Regions from separate parts of the Isoptericola sp. 178 genome, predicted to be linked through region 3. Evidence: predicted binding sites of a transcription regulator. Region 3 holds the regulator's gene; each other region holds the start of a gene.
The links. The regulator Rex, encoded in region 3, represses fermentation and respiration genes when NADH is low (regulators of the CRP and FNR family bind a similar motif). The targets are predictions, from matches to a motif close to CTTGTGAANNNNTTCACAAG.
Positions count from the first base shown of each region.

Region 1: a site for Rex is predicted at 1,801-1,820, ahead of pflB (formate C-acetyltransferase). Genes of this name have one in related genera too.
Region 2: a site for Rex is predicted at 2,029-2,048, ahead of mqo (malate dehydrogenase (quinone)). Genes of this name have one in related genera too.

Region 1 covers NZ_JAUQYN010000003.1:429,779-433,050, reverse strand. Annotated here, with positions in the region: gene dxs (1-deoxy-D-xylulose-5-phosphate synthase) at 1-1,697, shown strand, start outside; gene pflB (formate C-acetyltransferase) at 1,863-3,272, shown strand, end outside.
Region 2 covers NZ_JAUQYN010000003.1:708,593-711,864, reverse strand. Annotated here, with positions in the region: gene pntB (Re/Si-specific NAD(P)(+) transhydrogenase subunit beta) at 1-381, shown strand, start outside; gene mqo (malate dehydrogenase (quinone)) at 443-2,011, opposite strand; gene Q6349_RS12485 (pyridoxal 5'-phosphate synthase) at 2,141-2,806, opposite strand; gene Q6349_RS12480 (hypothetical protein) at 2,947-3,272, shown strand, end outside.
Region 3 covers NZ_JAUQYN010000001.1:350,516-353,787, reverse strand. Annotated here, with positions in the region: gene Q6349_RS01615 (30S ribosomal protein bS22) at 103-201, shown strand; gene Q6349_RS01610 (HAD family phosphatase) at 295-1,110, opposite strand; gene Q6349_RS01605 (glutaredoxin family protein) at 1,191-1,433, shown strand; gene Q6349_RS01600 (redox-sensing transcriptional repressor Rex) at 1,430-2,134, shown strand; gene Q6349_RS01595 (YceI family protein) at 2,341-2,892, opposite strand; gene Q6349_RS01590 (histidine phosphatase family protein) at 3,100-3,272, shown strand, end outside.

The sequences.
Region 1 (3,272 bases), on a different contig from region 3:
ACACGCTGGTCTTCGACACCGGCCACCAGTCCTACGTCCACAAGCTGCTCACGGGGCGTCAGGACTTCTCCGACCTGCGCAAGCGCGGCGGCCTGTCCGGCTACCCGAGCCGGTCGGAGTCCGAGCACGACGTCGTGGAGAACTCCCACGCGTCGACGGCCCTGTCCTGGGCGGACGGCATCGCCAAGGCGAACGAGATCGGCCACCACGACGACAAGCACGTCGTCGCGGTGATCGGGGACGGCGCCCTGACCGGTGGCATGGCCTGGGAGGCCATCAACAACATCGCGGCCGGGCGCGACCGCCGGCTGGTCATCGTCGTCAACGACAACGGGCGTTCCTACTCGCCGACCATCGGCGGCGTCGCCGACCACCTGGCCACGCTGCGCACGACCCGTGGCTACGAGGCCTTCCTGGCGTGGGGCAAGCGCGCGCTGCAGCGCACCGGCCCGCCCGGACGCTTCGCCTACGGCTGGCTGCACGGCCTGAAGAAGGGCCTCAAGGACGTCGTCGCCCCGCAGGGGATGTTCGAGGACCTGGGGCTGAAGTACGTCGGCCCGGTCGACGGCCACGACGTCAGCGCGATGGAGCACGCCCTGCGGCGGGCCAAGACTTACGGCGGGCCCGTCATCGTGCACGCGATCACCGAGAAGGGGCGCGGCTACATCCCGGCCGAGGAGGACGTCGCCGACCGCTTCCACGCGGTGGGCAAGATCCACCCCGAGACCGGGCTGCCGGTCGCGCCGTCGCGGTTCGGGTGGACCCAGGTGTTCGCCGAGGAGCTCGTGGAGATCGGGCGCCGCCGCCCCGACGTCGTGGCGATCACCGCGGCCATGCTGCACCCGGTCGGCATGGCGCCTTTCGCCGAGGAGTTCCCCGAGCGCACCTTCGACGTCGGCATCGCCGAGCAGCACGCCGCGACGTCGGCCGCCGGCATGGCGTTCGCCGGCCTGCACCCGGTGGTGGCGGTGTACGCCACGTTCCTCAACCGCGCCTTCGACCAGGTGCTGATGGACGTCGCCCTGCACAAGGCGGGCGTCACCTTCGTGCTCGACCGGGCCGGCGTCACGGGCGCCGACGGGGCCAGCCACAACGGCATGTGGGACATGGCGATGCTGCGCATCGTCCCGGGTCTGCGGCTGGCCGCCCCGCGCGACGAGGCGACGCTGCGCGCGGCCCTGCGCGCGGCCGTGGAGGTCGACGACGCGCCGACCGTCGTCCGGTACCCCAAGGGCGCCCTCGACGAGTCGATCGAGGCCGTCGAGACGCTGGAGGGGGTCGACGTCGTGGCGCGGCACACCCCGGGCGACGGCACCTCCTCGCCCGCGCGCGTCCTCGTCGTCGGCGTCGGTGCGATGGCTGCCGCCGGTCTGGCGGCGGGGGAGTCGTTGGCGGCGCACGGGCTGGCGGTCGACGTCGTCTCCCCGACCTGGGTGCTGCCGGCGCCGGAGCGCCTGGTGAAGATGACCGGTGACCACGACCTCGTCGTCACGCTGGAGGACGGCGTCGTGGACGGCGGTGTCGGCGCGATGCTCGCCCAGCGCGCCGCCGCGCAGGGGATCCGCACACCCTTCGTGCACACCGGCCTGCCGGTGGCGTTCCTCGACCACGCCAGCCGCGAGCAGATCATGTCCGCGCAGCGCATGCAGGCCGAGGACGCCGTGCGCGACGCGCTGGCGACGCTCTCCCAGGAGTGAGCTCTCCGCCCCCCTGAGCCGTTCCCGCCACCGGCCGCACCGTGAGACGGTGCGGCCGGTGGTCTGTGACGGACGTCTCGGCCGCTCTGTGGTCAGACCATTGCTTGTGAAGGTCTTCACGAATACGCTGGAAGCATCACCGAGCGAGCGTGAAGGAGCGGGGCGATGACCGTCCAGGAAGAGCGTCAGACCACCACCGGTGCCGCGTGGGAAGGTTTCGTCCCCGGACCGTGGTGCGACACGGTCGACGTCCGGGACTTCATCCAGCGCAACTACACGCCCTACGAGGGCGACGCGACGTTCCTGGCCGGGCCGACCGAGCGCACCGACGCCCTCTGGGCCCGGCTGAGCGCGATGTTCCCCGTCGAGCGCGAGAACGGCGTCTACGACGTCTCCTACGACGTCCCGGCCGGCATCACGGCGCACGAGCCGGGCTACATCGACCCCGCGAGCGAGATCATCGTCGGCCTGCAGACGGACGCCCCCCTCAAGCGCGCGATCATGCCGAACGGCGGCTGGCGGATGGTCGAGGGAGCCCTCAACACCTACGGCTACCCGGTCGACCAGGACCTCAAGAAGGTCTTCACCGAGTACCGCAAGACCCACAACCAGGGCGTCTTCGACGTCTACCCGCCGAACGTCCGGGCCGCCCGCAGCTCGCACGTGGTGACCGGCCTGCCCGACGCCTACGGCCGCGGCCGCATCATCGGCGACTACCGGCGCGTCGCGATCTACGGCGTCGACGAGCTGATCGCGGCCAAGAAGCTCGACAAGCTGACCCTCGACGTCGAGCCGTTCAGCGAGACGGTGGCCCGGGCCCGCGAGGAGCACGCCGAGCAGATCCGTGCGCTGGGCGAGCTCAAGGAGATGGCCGCCTCCTACGGCGTGGACATCTCCGGCCCGGCGCGCACCGCCGTCGAGGCCGTGCAGTGGCTGTACTTCGGGTTCCTGGGAGCGGTCAAGGAGCAGAACGGTGCCGCGATGTCGCTCGGGCGCACCTCGACGTTCCTGGACGTCTACCTCGAGCGCGACCTGGCCGCCGGGCGGATCACCGAGGCCCGCGCGCAGGAGATCATGGACGACTTCGTCATCAAGCTGCGCATCGTCCGGTTCCTGCGCACCCCCGAGTACGACGCGCTGTTCTCCGGCGACCCCACCTGGGTCACCGAGACCATCGGCGGCATGGGCGCCGACGGCCGCACCCTGGTCACCAAGAACTCGTTCCGCATGCTGCAGACGCTGTACAACCTGGGGCCGGCGCCGGAGCCGAACATGACCGTGTTCTGGTCGGCCGACCTGCCGCAGGGGTTCAAGGACTTCTGCTCCCAGGTCTCCATCGACACCTCCGCGGTGCAGTACGAGTCCGACGAGGAGATCCGCACCGCGTGGGGCGACGACGCCGGCATCGCCTGCTGCGTCTCCCCGATGGCGATCGGCAAGCAGATGCAGTTCTTCGGCGCGCGCGTCAACCTCGCCAAGACCCTGCTCTACGCCATCAACGGCGGGCGCGACGAGATCACGGGCGCGCAGGTCTCGCCCGTCGCCACCCCGGTGCCCGAGGGCCTGCCCCTGGAC
Region 2 (3,272 bases), on a different contig from region 3:
GGGGTGAACGTCCGGTTCGGTGTGCACCCCGTCGCGGGCCGTCTGCCCGGCCACATGAACGTGCTGCTGGCCGAGGCCAAGGTGCCCTACGACGTGGTCCTGAGCATGGAGGAGATCAACAGCGACTTCACCACGACCGACGTGGTGCTGGTCATCGGCGCCAACGACACCGTCAACCCGGCCGCGCAGGAGGACCCGGGCTCGCCGATCGCCGGCATGCCGGTGCTCGAGGTGTGGCAGGCGCGTGACGTCGTGGTGTTCAAGCGCTCGATGGCCACCGGGTACGCCGGGGTGCAGAACCCGTTGTTCTTCCGGGAGAACACGGCGATGATCTTCGGCGACGCCAAGGAGCAGGTCGAGCGGATCATCCAGGAGCTGTGAACGACGACGGCCCGGTGCCGGCCCGTCGCGGGGCCGGCACCGGGCCGTCGGGCGACCGCCGTCAGGAGCGGGAGTCCGCCCGGGACTCGTAGACGCTGGCGGGCAGCACGCCGTCGACCGGCTCCGGCAGCCCGGCCGCGGGCTCGTCCGCGGCGCTGGCGGTGGTGTCGATCTCGCGGGCGTCGGCGGGGACGCCGTCGAGGCTGGGCATCATCGCGGCGAGCTGCTGACGCCAGGAGGGGAACTCCTCCGGGAAGCAGCGGTCGAGCACGTCGACCATCGCCGAGACCGCGGTGGACGCCCCCGGCGACGCACCCAGCAGACCGGCGATGGAGCCGTCGGCGGCCGAGACGACCTCGGTGCCGAACTGCAGGACGCCCTTGCCGTCGGCGTCGCGCTTGATCACCTGGACACGCTGGCCCGCGGTGATCTTCTCCCAGTCCTTGGGGTGCGCGGTCGGCATGAACTGCTGCAGGGAGTGGAACTTCGACTCCGGCGCCGCGGCGAGCTGGCCGAGCAGGTACTGGGTCAGGTCGATGTTCTTCAGGCCGGCGCCGAGCATCGAGGTGATGTTGTGGGCGCGCAGCGAGGTGATCAGCCCGAGGTACTTGCCCTGCTTGAGGTACTTGGGGCTGAAGCCGGCGTAGGGACCGAACATCAGGTAGCTCTTGCCGTCGACCACGCGGGTGTCGAGGTGCGGCACGGACATCGGCGGGGCGCCGACGTCGGCCTTGCCGTAGACCTTGGCGTGGTGGCGGGCGACGATCTCGGGGTTGTCGGTGCGCAGGAACTCCCCGGAGATCGGGAAGCCGCCGAAGCCCTTGATCTCGGGGATGCCCGCGGACTGGAGCAGGGGGAGAGCCCCGCCGCCGGCGCCCACGAAGACGAACCGGGCGGTCACGGTGGAGGTGCGGCGCGGGGCGTTCCACGACCGGTCCTTCACCTTGAGCCGCCAGCGACGGTCCTTGGTCCGCTTCAGGGAGGTCACCTCGTGCTGCCGCTGCAGCTCGGCGCCGTGGCGCACCAGGTTGTCGACGAGCTGGCGGGTGAGGTTGCCGAAGTCCACGTCGGTGCCGGCCACGGACCGGGTGGCGGCGACGGGCTCGTCGGCGTCGCGGCCCTCGGTCAGCAGCGGGGTCCAGCGGGCGATCTCGGCGCGGTCGGTGGAGAACTCCATGTCGCGGAACAGCGGGTGCGCGGTCATGGTCGCGTGCCGCCGGCGCAGGAACTCCACGTTCTCGGCCCCGCGCACGAAGGTCATGTGCGGGGTGCGCTGGATGAAGGACTGGTCGGCGAGCTGGCCGGTGGCGAGCAGGTGCTGCCAGAGCTCGCGGGAGGTCTCGAACTGCTCGTTGATCTGCACCGCCTTGGAGATGTCGACGGTGCCGTCGGGCTTCTCCGAGGTGTAGTTCAGCTCGCACAGGGCGGCGTGGCCGGTACCCGCGTTGTTCCACGGGTTCGACGACTCCAGCGCCACGTCGTCGAGCCGCTCGATGATGCGGATCGACCAGGTCGGCTCGAGCTGCTGGATCAGGGTTCCGAGGGTGGCGCTCATGATGCCGCCGCCGACGAGGACGACGTCGACGGCGTCCGAGGGCCGCTGGCGGGGGGCTGTTTCGCGCGAAGTCACCGGGCCATGCTAGGTCGTTGGTGAAAACTGTCACAAAGAATGTGAACAACGTCACAAGGCGTCTGACCTGCAGTGATGCACGTCACACCAGGTCGATCTCGTTCCCGCAGGTCAGGGGCGTGCGGTGCGTCAGGGCCACAGGAGCTCCGTGGTCCAGGCCTCCTCCTGCCCGCCGCGGCGGTACCGCACCCGCGTCTGTCCCGTGCCGCCGCCCGAGCGCCAGAACTCGACGGTCGTCGGCGCCAGGCACCATGCCGTCCACGTCGGCACCACCAGCTCCGGGTCCGCGCGCACCTCCGCCAGTGCGGCGGACCAGGCCTCGCGGTGGTCGGCCAGGTCGTCGAGGACCTCGCTCTGGTGGTCCACCAGCGCCGTGGCGCGGGACCCGGCCGACCGGCTCCGGAGGTCGGCGGCACCGGCCTCCGGGTGCGACGTCACGGCGCCGGTCACCCGGACCTGGCGTCCGACCCCCTGCCAGAGGAAGGTCAGGGCCGCGTGCGGGTTCGCGGCCAGCTCGCGGCCCTTGGGGCTGGTGGCGTGGCCGGCGAACCACCAGCCCGCGGAGCTGAGGTCCGTCAGCAGCACCGTCCGCGCGGCGACGGTGCCGTCGGCACCGGCCGTCGAGAGCGTCATCGCGTGCGGGGCGTGCAGTCCCGCGGCCGCGGCCTCGTCGAACCAGGTCTCGAACAGCTCGTGCGGGGTGCCCGGCAGGACCGAGAGGTCGGTGAGCTCCCAGCCGGACAGGCCGTCGGGGAGGACCTGCAGGTCACGGAGTCGCGCGCGGAAGCTCGTCACTCTCTCACCGTAGCGACCGGAGGACCTCCGAGCGGGTGATCCTGCGTCCTTTTCCGCCCGTTGTGCGGTGTTCACTCTTGTGCACGGGTGCGGGACGGGCGACGATGAGGACAGACCGTGCTGCTGCGCGAAGGAGAGCGATGACGTATCCACCGGGAGCCGTGGGCCGTCCCGAGGGTGGCGGGCGCATCGCGCGCCGCCGTCTCGAGCCGGGCAGCGGTGCCATGACGTCGGTCGCGACCCTCCTGCCTGCCGAGCCGCCTCCGGCCCCGGGTCCGACCGGACCGGTCCCCGCCCGCGGCGCAGGTGTCAACGTGCAGATGGTCCTCGTGGCCGCGGCCCTGGTGATCGCCCTCGTGGCCACCGTCGGGGTCGCGATGCTCTGGTCGGCGAACCGCAAGCTCGCGTCCGAGGTGGACGCGGCCGTCGCGCAGTCCGAGCTGGCCGAGGCCGAGTCCGCCCGGCT
Region 3 (3,272 bases):
TATTCTGATAGACGGACTTTTCTCGCGTTGGTCGGCTGCGCCCGGGCTCACGGGCGCCGGTGCCAACGCCGTCCGACCACCGATCAGCATTGTGAGGACCTCATGGGCTCCGTCATCAAGAAGCGCCGCAAGCGCATGGCGAAGAAGAAGCACCGCAAGCTGCTGCGCAGGACGCGCCACCAGCGTCGCAACAAGAAGTGAGGCACCGCCCGCCGTCCGGCGGGTCGTGCTGAGCGAGCCCGGTAACCCTAGGGGTGCCGGGCTCGCTGCGTCCGTGGGGAGGGGCGCCCCCGGTCAGCGGCCCCGGACGCGTCGGCGCATGGCACGCTGCGCGGCCCGGAGCACGAGGCCCGCGACCCAGGCCGCGCCTGCCCACGACGCGGTCCGCACGCCGCGGTGCGCCACCCGCTGACCGCGACCGCGGAACTCGCGGATCGGCCAGCCGACCTCCTTGGCGTGCCGACGCAGACGCACGTCGGGGTTGATCGGGCAGGGGTGGCCGACGGACCGCATCATCGGCAGGTCGTTCAGCGAGTCCCCGTAGGCGTACGAGTGGTCCAGGTCGAGCCCCTCGCGCTCCGCGAGCTCCCGCACGGCCGCAGCCTTGGCCTCGCCGTGCATGAGGTCGCCCACCAGCGCGCCGGTGTAGTACCCCCGCTCGTGCTCCGCGATGGTGCCGAGGCAGCCGGTCGCGCCGAGCCGGCGTGCGATGAGGCCGCCGATCTCGACCGGCGTCGCGGTGACCAGCCAGACCTGGTCCCCGGCCGCCAGGTGCTCGTCCAGGAGTCGCTTCGTGCCGGGGAAGATCCGCAGCTCCAGGACGGTGTCGTAGACCTCGTCGCCCACGGCGGTGATCTCGGCGACCGAGCGGCCGGCGATGAGGGACAGCGCCCGGCTGCGCACGGTCTCGATCTGGGTGCGCGACTCGCCGAAGAGCAGGTACTTGGCCTGGATCAGCCCGAACCGCAGCAGGTCGGCGGTCCCGAAGAACTCGCGCCGGTACAGCGCCCGGGCCAGGTGGAACGAGCTGGCGCCGCGGATGATCGTGTTGTCCACGTCGAAGAACGCTGCCGCCGGCGGGCTGACCGGGGGGTCGGCGTGAGACGGCATGCGGTCCACTGTAGCCGCGCGGATACGCTGTCCTCGTGAGCGGCACCCCGACGACCCCTGAGGAGACGGCACGGGTGGTGATGTACACCCGACCCGGCTGCCATCTGTGCGACGACGCCAGGCAGGTGGTCTCCTCGGTGTGCGACCAGGCGGGCGCCGCGTGGCGGGAGATCGACATCGAGGCCGATGCCGCGCTGACCGAGCGGTACGGCGACTACGTGCCCGTCGTCGAGGTGGACGGCGTGCAGCAGGGGTTCTGGCGGGTGGACGCGGTGAGGTTGGCGCGCCGTCTGGCGGTCCCCCCGGGAGGGAAGCGGACGTGATCGAGATCGGTGAGGTGACGGTGCCCGCGGCGACGGTGGCGCGGCTTCCGTTCTACCTGCGTGCCCTGCGCGACCTGTTGAGCGACGGCGTCACCACGACGTCGTCCTCCGGGCTGGCGGAGCGGTCCGGCGTGGGCTCGGCCCAGCTGCGCAAGGACCTGTCCTACCTGGGGTCCTTCGGGACCCGCGGGGTCGGGTACGACGTGGAGACGCTGGCGTCCTCGATCAGCGCCGCGCTCGGGCTCGGGTCGGAGCACCGGCTCGCCATCGTCGGCGTGGGCAACCTCGGCAACGCGCTGGCGAACTACTCGGGCTACGCGGCCCGCGGGTTCCGGCTGGTGGCCCTGATCGACGCCGACCCGGACGTGGTGGGTCGCAGCGCCGCCGGCCTCGAGGTCGAGCACTCCGACCGTCTCGAGGAGATCCTCGCCGCCCGGGGGGTGTCGATGGTGATCCTGGCGACGCCGGGTGCGGCGGCGCAGGCGGTGGCCGAGCGGATCGTGGCCTGCGGGGTGCGCGAGATCCTGTCGTTCTCGCCGGTGGCGCTGCAGCTGCCCGACGACGTCGTGGTGCGCAGCGTCGACGTCGCGGGTGAGCTGCAGATCCTCGCGTTCCACGCCGCGGCGCGGCACGCGCAGTCCGGGGACGCCGTGGGTGTCGACGGTGACCCCGCGGTGGTCGGGGTCCAGCCCTCCGCCTGAGCCCGCGCACCTTCCTGCGGGCCGGGCCGTCTCGCCGCGGGTCAGGACGGCCCGTGACGAGTCAGGACGACCCGTGACGAGTCGGGCCCCCGCTGCACGAGTCAGCGCACGGGATCCGCGCGGACGCGGTTCCCGTGCGCTGACCGGCGACGGCGAGGTGCGGCGGGCACGACGCCGACAGGCGCCGGTTCACCGGCGTGGTGGGATCAGTTCTGCTCGATCGCCGAGACGTCGAGAGCGATCTTGACCTTCTCGCCGACCAGGATGCCGCCGGTCTCGAGCGCGGCGTTCCAGGTCAGGTCGAAGTCCTTGCGGTTGATGACGATCTCGGACTCGAACCCGGCGCGCTTGTTGCCGAACGGGTCGGTCGCGGCACCCTCGAAGGCGACCGGCAGGTCCACCGACCGGGTCACGCCGTTGATGGTCAGGTCGCCGGTGACGATGTAGGCGTCGTCGTCGGCGGTGACCGAGGTCGAGGTGAAGGTCCAGGTGGGGCGCTCCTCGGCGTGCCAGAAGTCCGCGCTCTTGAGGTGCTGGTCGCGGTTCTCGTCACCGGTGCTCACGGCGCTCGCGTCGAGCGTCACCGCGACGGAGGAGGACTCGAGGTCCTCGCCCACGGTGATCGTCCCGGCGGAGATGCCGACGGTCCCGCGGACCTTGGAGATGCCGGCGTGGCGGACGGAGAACGACGCCGTGGAGTGGCCGGCGTCGACGGCGTAGGTGCCGGTGGTCAGGGCCGGGGGCAGGGGGGTGGCCATGGGGTGGCTCCTTGTCAGATCGGTTGCAGGACGTGATGCGATCGCGTCCGGATCATTCCATCGAAATGCATGAACATGGCACCCCGGCGCAGTATTCCCGCGCCGTCCGGACGAGTTCGGAGACCGGTCCGCGGCCCGATCGTGACGCGGCTCACGACGCCCGTCGCGCCGACCGGTCCACCCCCGGGATCTGGGACACTAAGGCGCATGGCCACCACCACCGTCCACCTGATGCGGCACGGCGAGGTCCACAACCCGGAGGGCGTCCTGTACGGACGCATCCCGGGCTACCGGTTGTCCGACCGCGGTCAGCAGATGGCGCGACGCGTCGCGGACCACCTCACCGACACCGGCCGGGACGTCGCCGCCGTCGTCGCGAG